Regions from separate parts of the Chryseobacterium sp. UF-81 genome, predicted to be linked through region 1. Evidence: riboswitches for the same ligand, from Rfam matches in the RefSeq annotation. Region 1 holds a riboswitch; each other region holds the start of a gene.
The links. A riboswitch is a leader RNA that binds a small molecule or an ion and turns the genes downstream of it on or off. The one in region 1 is predicted to bind S-adenosylmethionine.
Positions count from the first base shown of each region.

Region 2: linked by a shared signal. The riboswitch ahead of AC4IFE_RS04780 (alpha/beta fold hydrolase) and the one ahead of AC4IFE_RS06495 (TonB-dependent receptor plug domain-containing protein) in region 1 are both predicted to bind S-adenosylmethionine.
Region 3: linked by a shared signal. The riboswitch ahead of AC4IFE_RS04075 (SusC/RagA family TonB-linked outer membrane protein) and the one ahead of AC4IFE_RS06495 (TonB-dependent receptor plug domain-containing protein) in region 1 are both predicted to bind S-adenosylmethionine.

Region 1 is NZ_JBSIBX010000003.1:226,890-230,174, reverse strand. It holds gene AC4IFE_RS06495 (TonB-dependent receptor plug domain-containing protein) at 1-1,571, opposite strand, end outside; SAM riboswitch class I at 1,668-1,776, opposite strand; gene AC4IFE_RS06490 (alpha-amylase family glycosyl hydrolase) at 1,879-3,285, opposite strand, start outside.
Region 2 is NZ_JBSIBX010000002.1:370,424-373,708, reverse strand. It holds gene AC4IFE_RS04785 (ACT domain-containing protein) at 1-230, opposite strand, end outside; gene AC4IFE_RS04780 (alpha/beta fold hydrolase) at 232-1,170, opposite strand; SAM riboswitch class I at 1,229-1,335, opposite strand; gene AC4IFE_RS04775 (MGH1-like glycoside hydrolase domain-containing protein) at 1,523-3,285, shown strand, end outside.
Region 3 is NZ_JBSIBX010000002.1:227,197-230,481, forward strand. It holds gene AC4IFE_RS04065 (transposase) at 1-310, shown strand, start outside; gene AC4IFE_RS04070 (helix-turn-helix domain-containing protein) at 357-689, shown strand; SAM riboswitch class I at 889-986, shown strand; gene AC4IFE_RS04075 (SusC/RagA family TonB-linked outer membrane protein) at 1,070-3,285, shown strand, end outside.

The DNA.
Region 1 (3,285 bases):
ACAGATGCCCGTACTGCATAATCTTTTACAAATTCATATCTCACGGCCAGTTTTCCATTCAGCGTATTTCCAAAATCTGAATAATTTTCGAATCTTCCTGCCAGATCTATATTTAATTTTTTAGCGATATCATAAGAGACATCCGCGTATACTGCTGTTGAATGTCTGGACTTCTTTAAAGCATTGTCCGGAGAAAAACCGATAAATGATTGTGAGCCGCCGTTTCCTTCCACTGTAGATCCCGGAGTTGCCGGATTTCCATTGATATCATATCGGGTGTAAGAAGCTTCATCTCCCGGTTTGATCTCATACTGTTCAAAACGGAATTCTCCCCCAAATGCTATATTAAACTGATTCAGATTTTTAGAAACATCAAGGTTTACCGTGTTCTGAAGAAAACTGTGTGCTCCTGCATAAAAGCTCGTCGGAGATTTCGCCCCTAAAGATGCGTTATTGGTATGGTCTACATTATAATTGAACGTATTACTTCCCAATGTATTGCTTATATCAAACAACCAGCTATTGATATTATATTTTGCTCCTACTGCATAAGAAAAATCATAAACCTGCGAGTTCAAAGAGGCCTGAAATCCGTTGGGATAGATAGAAGAAACCACATTGGATGTTTCTCCCGGTAGTCTTCTGAAGCCGAAGCCTTTTCCTTCTTTAATACTGAAACCGCCAAAAGAATACAGCTTAAAGCTTTCACTTAAAGGATATTCAGAATTAAAAAACAACTGGGCCTGCCTGATCTGGGCATCTCCGATCTGAAAATTAAAGTCATCCCGGGTGAGACCTCTTTCTCTTAGTTTTTGATCATCCAGTGCCCTTGCTCCTTCCGGGTCATCTGCGAATTCATAGGCAAAATTTTCCCCGAAGATATCCAGGTCATGGTTTTGGGTTCTTGTGGTCTTCCCTCTGTGACTCAATTGCAGCGAAAGATTCACATAACTGTCTTTTTTCCCAAGTGAAGATCCGTAATTGATTCCGGCCTGATAGGTTTCGCCGTCATTTCTTCCGCTGATCCCGTAAGACGCTGTTGCTGTTGCTCCAATATCTTTTTTAAGGATAACATTTACAACTCCTGCAATGGCATCGGAACCATATTGTGCAGCGGCACCGTCTCTCAGAACCTCTATCCTGTCAATAGCAATTACCGGAATAGTGCTGAGGTCTGTCCCGACAGATCCATTTCCAACGGTATTCTGATAGTTGACCAATGAAGTGGTGTGCCTTCTTTTCCCATTGATGAGCACCAATACCTGATCCGGCCCCATTCCTCGTAAGGTTACAGGATCAATATGTTCTGTCCCGTCAGATGCTGACTGTCTTACAGAATTGAATGAAGGGATGACATAATTCAGCAAGTCCTGAACTGTTGTCTGTGGCGCAGATTTCTGCAGCTTTTCTATATTGATAACATCTACAGGAACCGGTGTTTCCAGTTTTGTTCTTTTGGCGTTCCTGTTTCCTACTATAATTACATCTTCGATCTGATTTCCTTTTTCCTGTTCCTGTGCGTTCACCAAAACAGCTCCCAGGAGGATGACAGACAGGCTTAATTTTTTCATCTTTGTCCTCGTAAATTAATGATACAATAGTTCCACGGACCTCATCCGCAGCCATAAAAGATTTCAAGAGTGGAATTGTTGTCAGAATATTGACTTTTCTCATCTTCCCCAAACCGGGTTGGAATTAGCACCTTTACACTTTTTAGAGTCGTGCAGGTTGCTAAGGTTTCATAGGGCCAAATCCCTCCACCTTTCTTGATAAATCTACTGCAAAAGTAGACTAATATTTTTAATTGGCAAAAAAGTAGATTTATATATTCTGTGCTGTCAATAAAAAAGAGGGACAATAAACATTGTCCCTCTTTTCTTATTTAATAATCATCTTCTGAATGGCAGTGCCTGTTTCAGACTGCAGGTGAACCAAATAGGCTCCCGGCGGATAATTCGTTTTCAGTTCATAAGTCCCGTTTTCGGTATTTAATTTAATGGAATCCAATTTTTTACCGTTCATATCAAAAATAATAATCTCTCCATTTTTAGCTTTGTGATATATTAATTTTGCCAGGCCGTTTTTCACGGGATTATCTGCAATCTGAAGTGAAAGTTTATTGGCTGCATTCACATCAGATGTTGACAATGCTCCTGCATAATTTCCAAAAATTCTGAACTCTCCCGGCTGTAAGGTAATAGGAGCTGTTGTAGAAGTGATGTTTGAAACAGAATTATCCATAAGGTTCTGCCACTGTCCTGTATAAGGGAAGTAAGGAACAACATTCTGAGCAGCAGTGGTATAATTCGCCAAAACCACCACATTCTTCATTCCGGCTATTGTATTGTCGTATACATAAATTCTTGTGATCAAACCTTCAGGATCGTTGGTAAGGTTGTTAGATTCTACAGTATATGTTTTTGATTTGAAAACCGGATAAGTATTTCTGATATTGATAATTTTAGCCCAGGTATCATACACTGCTTTTCTGTTCGCATTGGTATCATATCCTAAAGTAAAGGCTACAGGCTTTTCATCGGTTCTGCATCCGCTGCTGATTGTACCGTCTGCACATCGGTTGATACTGAATTCATAGCCAAGCTCTCCAAACTGCCAGATCATTTTCGGACCGGGAATCGTAAAGAATGTAGCTCCGAAAGCTTTCATTCTTTCAAGAGCAGTATTCAGATTGGTAACGTTGTAACCTCCGTTAACCGCACCATAAGCAAGATTTTTAAACATTAATCTTTCTTCATCATGGCTTTCTCCAAACCCTACAGCATGCATATTCGTAAAGCCGTGAAGGCTGTGATTCATTCTGTCATAATTACTGTTTTCCTTGTAACCCATTGTGTTTTGGTTATAAGGCTCAGTCTGCTTATTCCAAAGCATTACGCCTTTTCCTTCAGCAACTCTATAGTTCGCCCACTGCTGCTCTTCAGCATCAGTTCCCAAATGTTCGAATATCATATAGGAATTCGGATCAATTGCCCACTGTTTGTCGGCATAATTTTTCATAATATCTACTCTGTCCTGCTGGTAAGCATTGGTACAGGCTTCATCATTTTCAGAGCAATTCTGGGTAAATCCTTTCGTAAGATCCCAACGGAATCCATCAATATGGTACTCAGTCAGCCATTGCTGAAGGCTCCTTTCAACATAATACTGCGTTGAAGGACTTGAGTGATTAAAATCATTAAACACATTATAAGAATGCTTCGGAACCTGGTTGAAATAAGGATTATTGGCAGCAATATCTCCAAAACCGTCTCCATCCGGGTCAAT
Region 2 (3,285 bases), on a different contig from region 1:
TCAAATTCGTCGATCAGGCAGGTAACTGCTTTTTCTGCATCGGCTTCATTGACCAGAATGGATATTCCGTTTTCAATGGCCTGTTGGGAGATCACTCCTACACTGATGCGCGCCAAAGTAAGCGCCTTAAAAATTCTTCCGTCGATCCCGATTTCACCCAGGAAATCTTCTCCTTCAAACTTGATGATTGATCTGTTTCTTAAAAACTTTATTTCGTTGGCATTTCTCATTCTACAAAATATTTTTTATGATAGTATTTAATTGTTCGTATTCCATTAGGAAGGCATCATGCCCGTGAATTGACTGTATTTCATGATAGAAAACCTCTTTGTTTTTCTCTTTCAGCTGTTCAAAGCACATTCGGATTTCCGAAGCAGGGAAAAATAAATCTGTGTCCACTGCGATAAGGTGCATTCGGGCACCGATTTTTTCCAACTTTTCTTCTTCGGCATTAATATTCATCAGCAGATGGTTCATGAGCTTATATGATTTTAAACTAAATCTTTCGTTCAATGAATTTCCGTGATAAACCAGCCAGTCTTCTGACTTTAACCGCTGTTTTTTATAGTCGTATCTGTTTTGAAATCTGTCATTTAAGGATTGAGGGGTTCTGTAACACAGCATCGCATGGATTCTTGCTTTCTGCAGGGGTTCATCATTTCCATTCAGCAGAAATTTCTGAACCAGGCACTGCGCGTGAAGCCAGTCGTGGGTTTTAAAATCACAGGCAATGGGAATAAAAATCTCTGCCAACTGTGGTTGTTTGGCAAGCATTTCCCACGCAATCCCTCCTCCGAGAGAACCTCCGATAATGGCGTATAATTTTTTGATGTGTAAAGCTTCGAGGCCTTTCAGAAATATTTCAGCAATATCTGATGGCGTGAAGTCTTCGTATTCGTCAATTAAAAAATGATCATATCCGTTTCCGGGAATATTGAAACACAGAACTGTATATTGAGTCGTATCAATAACCTCATTTTCACCGATCAGCTTTTTCCACCATCCTTTTTCTCCGGAAACATTTGAATTTCCGGTTAAGGCATGATTTACCAATATAACAGGTGCTGTAAACAGGTCTTTCCCGAAGACCTGATAAGTCAACGGGATATTGTATTCCTTTTGGGAATGGGTACGATACGAAAGATTAATATAGTTTAGTTCTGTTTTCAATTCTATTATTTTAATACAATTGAAAATGCCACAGGAAATGGCTGAAAAGAACTTCAGTAAGTTATCTGTCCAAAATAAATTGGTAGAACGTAGCACCTTCTCTGCTTGCACAAAGGGTTGCTAAGGTTTCATAGGGTCTAATCCCTCAACCTTTCTTGATAACATTTTCAATATTTGAATGAACGCTCTGCAAAGATAAGTCTTTTCTTTTAAAATTAAAAAGAAAAAATATTTAATATTTAAAAACACTGTAATAATAAGCGTTTCAGGGCTATGTTAATAATTCTTCAGGTGAGAGGAATTGGAATTATTTTTCAAAAAAACTAACTTCGTATTGAAAAAGTGATGAAATATGACTGTTGAGAAAGAAAGATTACAAGATTCTAAATGGAAAAACTGGGGTCCATACGTCAGTAACCGGCAATGGGGAAATGTACGTGAAGACTACAGCCCGAACGGAAATGCCTGGCATTACGCCAACCATAATAATGCAGAAAGTTATGCCTACCGATGGGGGGAAGAAGGGATCGCCGGGATTTCTGATGTAAAGCAGATTTTCTGTTTTGCCTTTTCCTTCTGGAATAAAAAAGATAAAATCGTAAAAGAACGTTTTTTTGGCTTAAGCAATCCTCAGGGTAACCACGGAGAGGATATCAAAGAAATTTTTTACTACTTAGATAATACACCTACCCACAGCTATATGAAAATGGTGTATAAATATCCTATCAATCCGTTTCCTTATGATGATCTTGTTGCCGAAAACGGAAGACGAAGCAAAAAGGAACCTGAATATGAACTATTTGATACCGGAATTTTTAATAATGATGAATATTTTGATATTTTCATTGAATACTGTAAAGCAGACCACAATGATATTCTTGCAAGGGTAACCATCCATAACCGGAGCCTGCAGGATGCTCCCATCGTTATAGCTCCTACTGCATGGTTCCGAAATAACTGGAAATGGGGCTATAATACTTATAAAGCCCAGATGAATGCGTCATATGACGGATGCATTGATATTAATCATGACAGCATTTCGATTAAAAAGCTTTATTCAAGAAATCTGGCTGCTAAAAGTGCTTTCTGCGAAAATGAAACAAATACTCCGAAATTATACGGAGCACCTTATCCTGGAAACACCTATTTTAAAGACGGAATAAATGATCATATCATCTATGGAAGCAATACGGTAAATCCGGAAAAGAGAGGCACCAAAGCCTCCTTCATTATCGATGAAATGATTGGGGCCGGACAATCCAAAACTTTTGATTTCAGGTTGTGCCCTGATGAAACGGATGAACCCTTTGATAAGTTTGACGAAATTTTCAGTACAAGAATTGCCGAAGCAGATGAGTTTTACAATGACATCCAGAGTGAAACAACTAATGAAGACGAAAGGAATGTCCAGCGTCAGGCTTTTGCAGGACTTCTCTGGAATAAACAGTTCTATCATTATAATGTAGGGAAATGGCTGAAAGGTGACCCTAATCATAAGGCTCCCAGAAATTTTAATGAGTATGTAAGAAATACAGAATGGAATCATCTTCACAATAAGGATATCATTTCCATGCCTGATAAATGGGAATATCCATGGTATGCAACGTGGGACCTGGCATTTCACTGCGTTCCTTTTTCTATTATTGACGGTGAATTTGCAAAAGGGCAGCTTCTGCTTTTGACAAAGGAATGGTATATGCATCCGAATGGCCAGCTTCCTGCCTATGAATGGAACCTGAGCGACGTAAATCCACCGGTACACGCATGGTCCTGTTTCCGGGTTTTCAAAATTGATGAAAAGCAAAACGGTAAACCTGATCTTTTATTTCTCGAAAAAGTTTTCCAGAAACTGCTCCTGAACTTTACATGGTGGGTCAACCGAAAGGATAAAAGCGGTAACAATATTTTTGGAGGAGGTTTCCTTGGTCTGGACAATATTGGTGCTTTTGACCGTAATATGGAACTGAAAGACGGACAACACCTTGAACAGGCCGACGGAACAAGCTGGATGGCGATGTACGCTCTTAATATGATGCGGATTGCTATGGAACTTGCCCAATACTACCAGGTTTACGAAGATATGGCGATCAAGTTTTTTGAACATTATCTGTATAT
Region 3 (3,285 bases), on a different contig from region 1:
TGAAATCAATAAAATGTATAATGAAAAGAGTCTTGGGACTGAAATTATTCTTAAATGGAGTAAACTGTTGGAGTATGATTTTTTCAGACTGTATACTCAGCATTTAATACTTTTTTCACCTCCGGGAAAGGGTTCTTCTAAAATCACAGTAACATCTTTGCCGCAATTTCGTAAAAATGTATATACGAAAGAAATTATAGATTTTATGTTAGAATTAATAAGTACAGGAGAGAAAACAAAATTTCAGGTTATAGATGAATATAAAATTCCCAAGACCACACTGTATAAATGGATAAGTAAATATGGCTGAAAGAAAAGCTAGAGAATGAAAAATAAAGTAAAAATCAAAAAAATGCATGAGAAAATTACAACCGAACTATAGAAAAATCTATACTGATATTATCATTAAAAAACATCCGGAAAAACTTAATATTTGTAATCCTGTATTGCAGAAAAAGACCTTATCGACTCTAGATATTATTAGATTGAATCAGATGGTTTTCGGGCTTAAGGATCAAAGGACATTTCAATTTAATCAAAAGCATAGGTCTTACGATGAATCTGCAATTTTGGATATTCTGGAATATCAGGAGAAAAACGGCCTTAATAATACTCAATTGGCTAACCATTTTAAATTGAGCCGGAATTCTGTCGCCAAATGGAAGAAAATATTCGCTTTAAGTAATTAAATGATCTGTTTAAATACCTCAATTGAATTATTTTTAATGATATTTCTCATGTTTAATAATTTATTAATCCTTGTAACTCCTTATTTATTTGATATTTATTTTAAATGATATGTTTAATTTTTAAAAATATAATTGATGAAACATTTAGTCTACTTGTTTTGTAGACTAAATGTTTTTAGATTTGCAACATATTTCGATCGGCTTATAAAGAAAGATGGAGGGAACTGACCCTGTGAAGTCTTAACAACCTGCCTCTGTGCAAGGTGTTACATTCAGCCTTTAAAGGGAAAATAAGCATTTGGTTAATCGTATTTATCGATGCCCTTTGCTGTATTTTCTGCAAAGGGTTAATTTTTAATATGTAGTAAACAAAATTGATTATGATTAGTAGAAATTTAATTAAATCTAAAATTTGGATTCCTCCGGTTGCCGTATTTTTTTTAGGAATTATCAGTGCTAATGCACAGGAAGCAAAACCGAAAAAAGATACGATTAACGAAAAGGAAATCGATGAAGTGGTAGTGATTGCCTATGGTAAAGCAAAAAGGACAAGTTATACCGGTTCTGTAGCCACTATTTCCAGTGACAAGATCAATAACAGGCCGGTTACCAATATTACAAAAGCTCTGGAAGGCCAGGTTCCCGGCGTTCAGGCAGTAAGCGCTTCCGGGCAGCCGGGCTCAACAGCTTCCGTAAGGATCAGGGGAGTAGGTTCTATCAGTGCTTCCAGTGATCCTCTTTATGTGGTGGACGGAATTCCTTTTGACGGAAATATTAATTCCATCAGCCCGAATGATATAGAATCCATCAGTGTTCTGAAAGATGCTACAGCCAGTTCATTATACGGTTCAAGAGGAGCTAACGGGATTATCATCATTACAACGAAATCCGGTAAAAAAGGAGAATCGAGAGTAAACTTCAATATCAGCCAGGGATTTTCCAGCAGAGCTGTAAAAGACTATAAGCAGGTAAGTACAGATGAATATTTCCAGCTGTATTGGGAAGCACTTAGAAACGGATACAAATCCGGACAGATATCTTCTGAACAGGCCGGACAGATGGCAAGCAACAATCTTGTGAATGCTTTGGGAATAAATCCTTACGGAACCGGATTTCCAAATCCTGTTGGAGCGGACGGAAAGCTTCTTCCTGGAGCAAAAGCCTTATGGAATGACGATTGGAGGGATATTCTCCAAAGGACAGCTTCCAGAAGCCAGGTAGATTTTGATATCAGCGGAGGCAGCGAAAAAAGCAATTATTTCTTTTCAGTAGGGTATCTTGATGATAAAGGAATTGCCATAGAGTCTGGATTTCAAAAATTTGCAACCAGACTAAAGATCAATTCCGAAGTTAAAAAATGGCTGAATGCAGGTGTGAATTTAAGTTATACCAACAGTATCCAGAATGCACCGCCATCTTCAGATTCTAGAACAGACAATATTATTAATGCAGCCAGGGTAATTCCGTCTTTCTATCCATATTACGAAAGAAATGCCGATGGAAGCTATGTGCTGGATGCCGGAGGGAACAGAATTTATGATTTCGGGAAATACAGGCCTACAAGTGCATTGCAGAATCAAAATGCTGCGGCAACACTTCCTCTGGACAAGAACGAAAATAAAGAAGACAATTTCTCAGGAAAAGGATTTTTAGATTTTACTTTCCTTCCGGAACTGAAATTTAAAACCAGCTTTTCAGTTGATCTGGTAAATTATAACGGTCATTACTATTCTAATCCTCTTATCGGAGAAGGCAGTGAGATCGGTGGTTCTGTAACGAGATCAAACAGCAGAACACTTTCCTATACAACCAGTAATATTCTGACTTTTGACAAAAAATTCGGTAAGCATCATCTTAATGTTTTAGGAGGACAGGAATTTTATAAATATGATTACCAGACGATCTCCGGTTCCAGAAGCCAGTTTTCCCTTCCTTACTATTATGAGCCTGATGCAGCCGCCTTATTGGGAAGTTTCAGTGGAAACAGTGATAAATTTTCGTTGTTGAGTTTTCTTGGAAGGGCGGAATATGATTTTAACAATACCTACTTTTTATCAGTATCGGGAAGGGCAGACGGTTCTTCAAGATTCTTTGCAGATAACCGATGGGGAAAATTCTGGTCAGTAGGAGCTTCATGGAAAGTTTCAAATGAAGATTTTATCAAGAACCTGAATGTCTTTAACCAATTAACACTGCGGGCAAGTTATGGTGGCCAGGGGAATGATAAATTAAGAAGACCGAACGGATCTTCACTTTATTATGCTTATCAGGAATTGTATAAATTTTATAATAATCTTGGTGAGCCGGGAACTGTTCTTGAAAAAGTACAGACCAATGATGTGAAATGGGAAACCAATCTTAATTTAAATGTAGGTCTTGAGTTTGCCATTCTTAATAACAGGGTGAAAGGTAACGTAGAATATTTTAAACGGAAAAGCCAGGATCTTCTGTTTAATATGCCGGTTGCTCCATCTCTTGGAATCAGTGATTTTCCGTTCAATGTCGGGACGATACAGAATACGGGTTTTGAATTCTCATTGTTTACAACTCCCATCAAAAATGATAATTTCCAGTGGAATGTGGATGTCAACCTGAG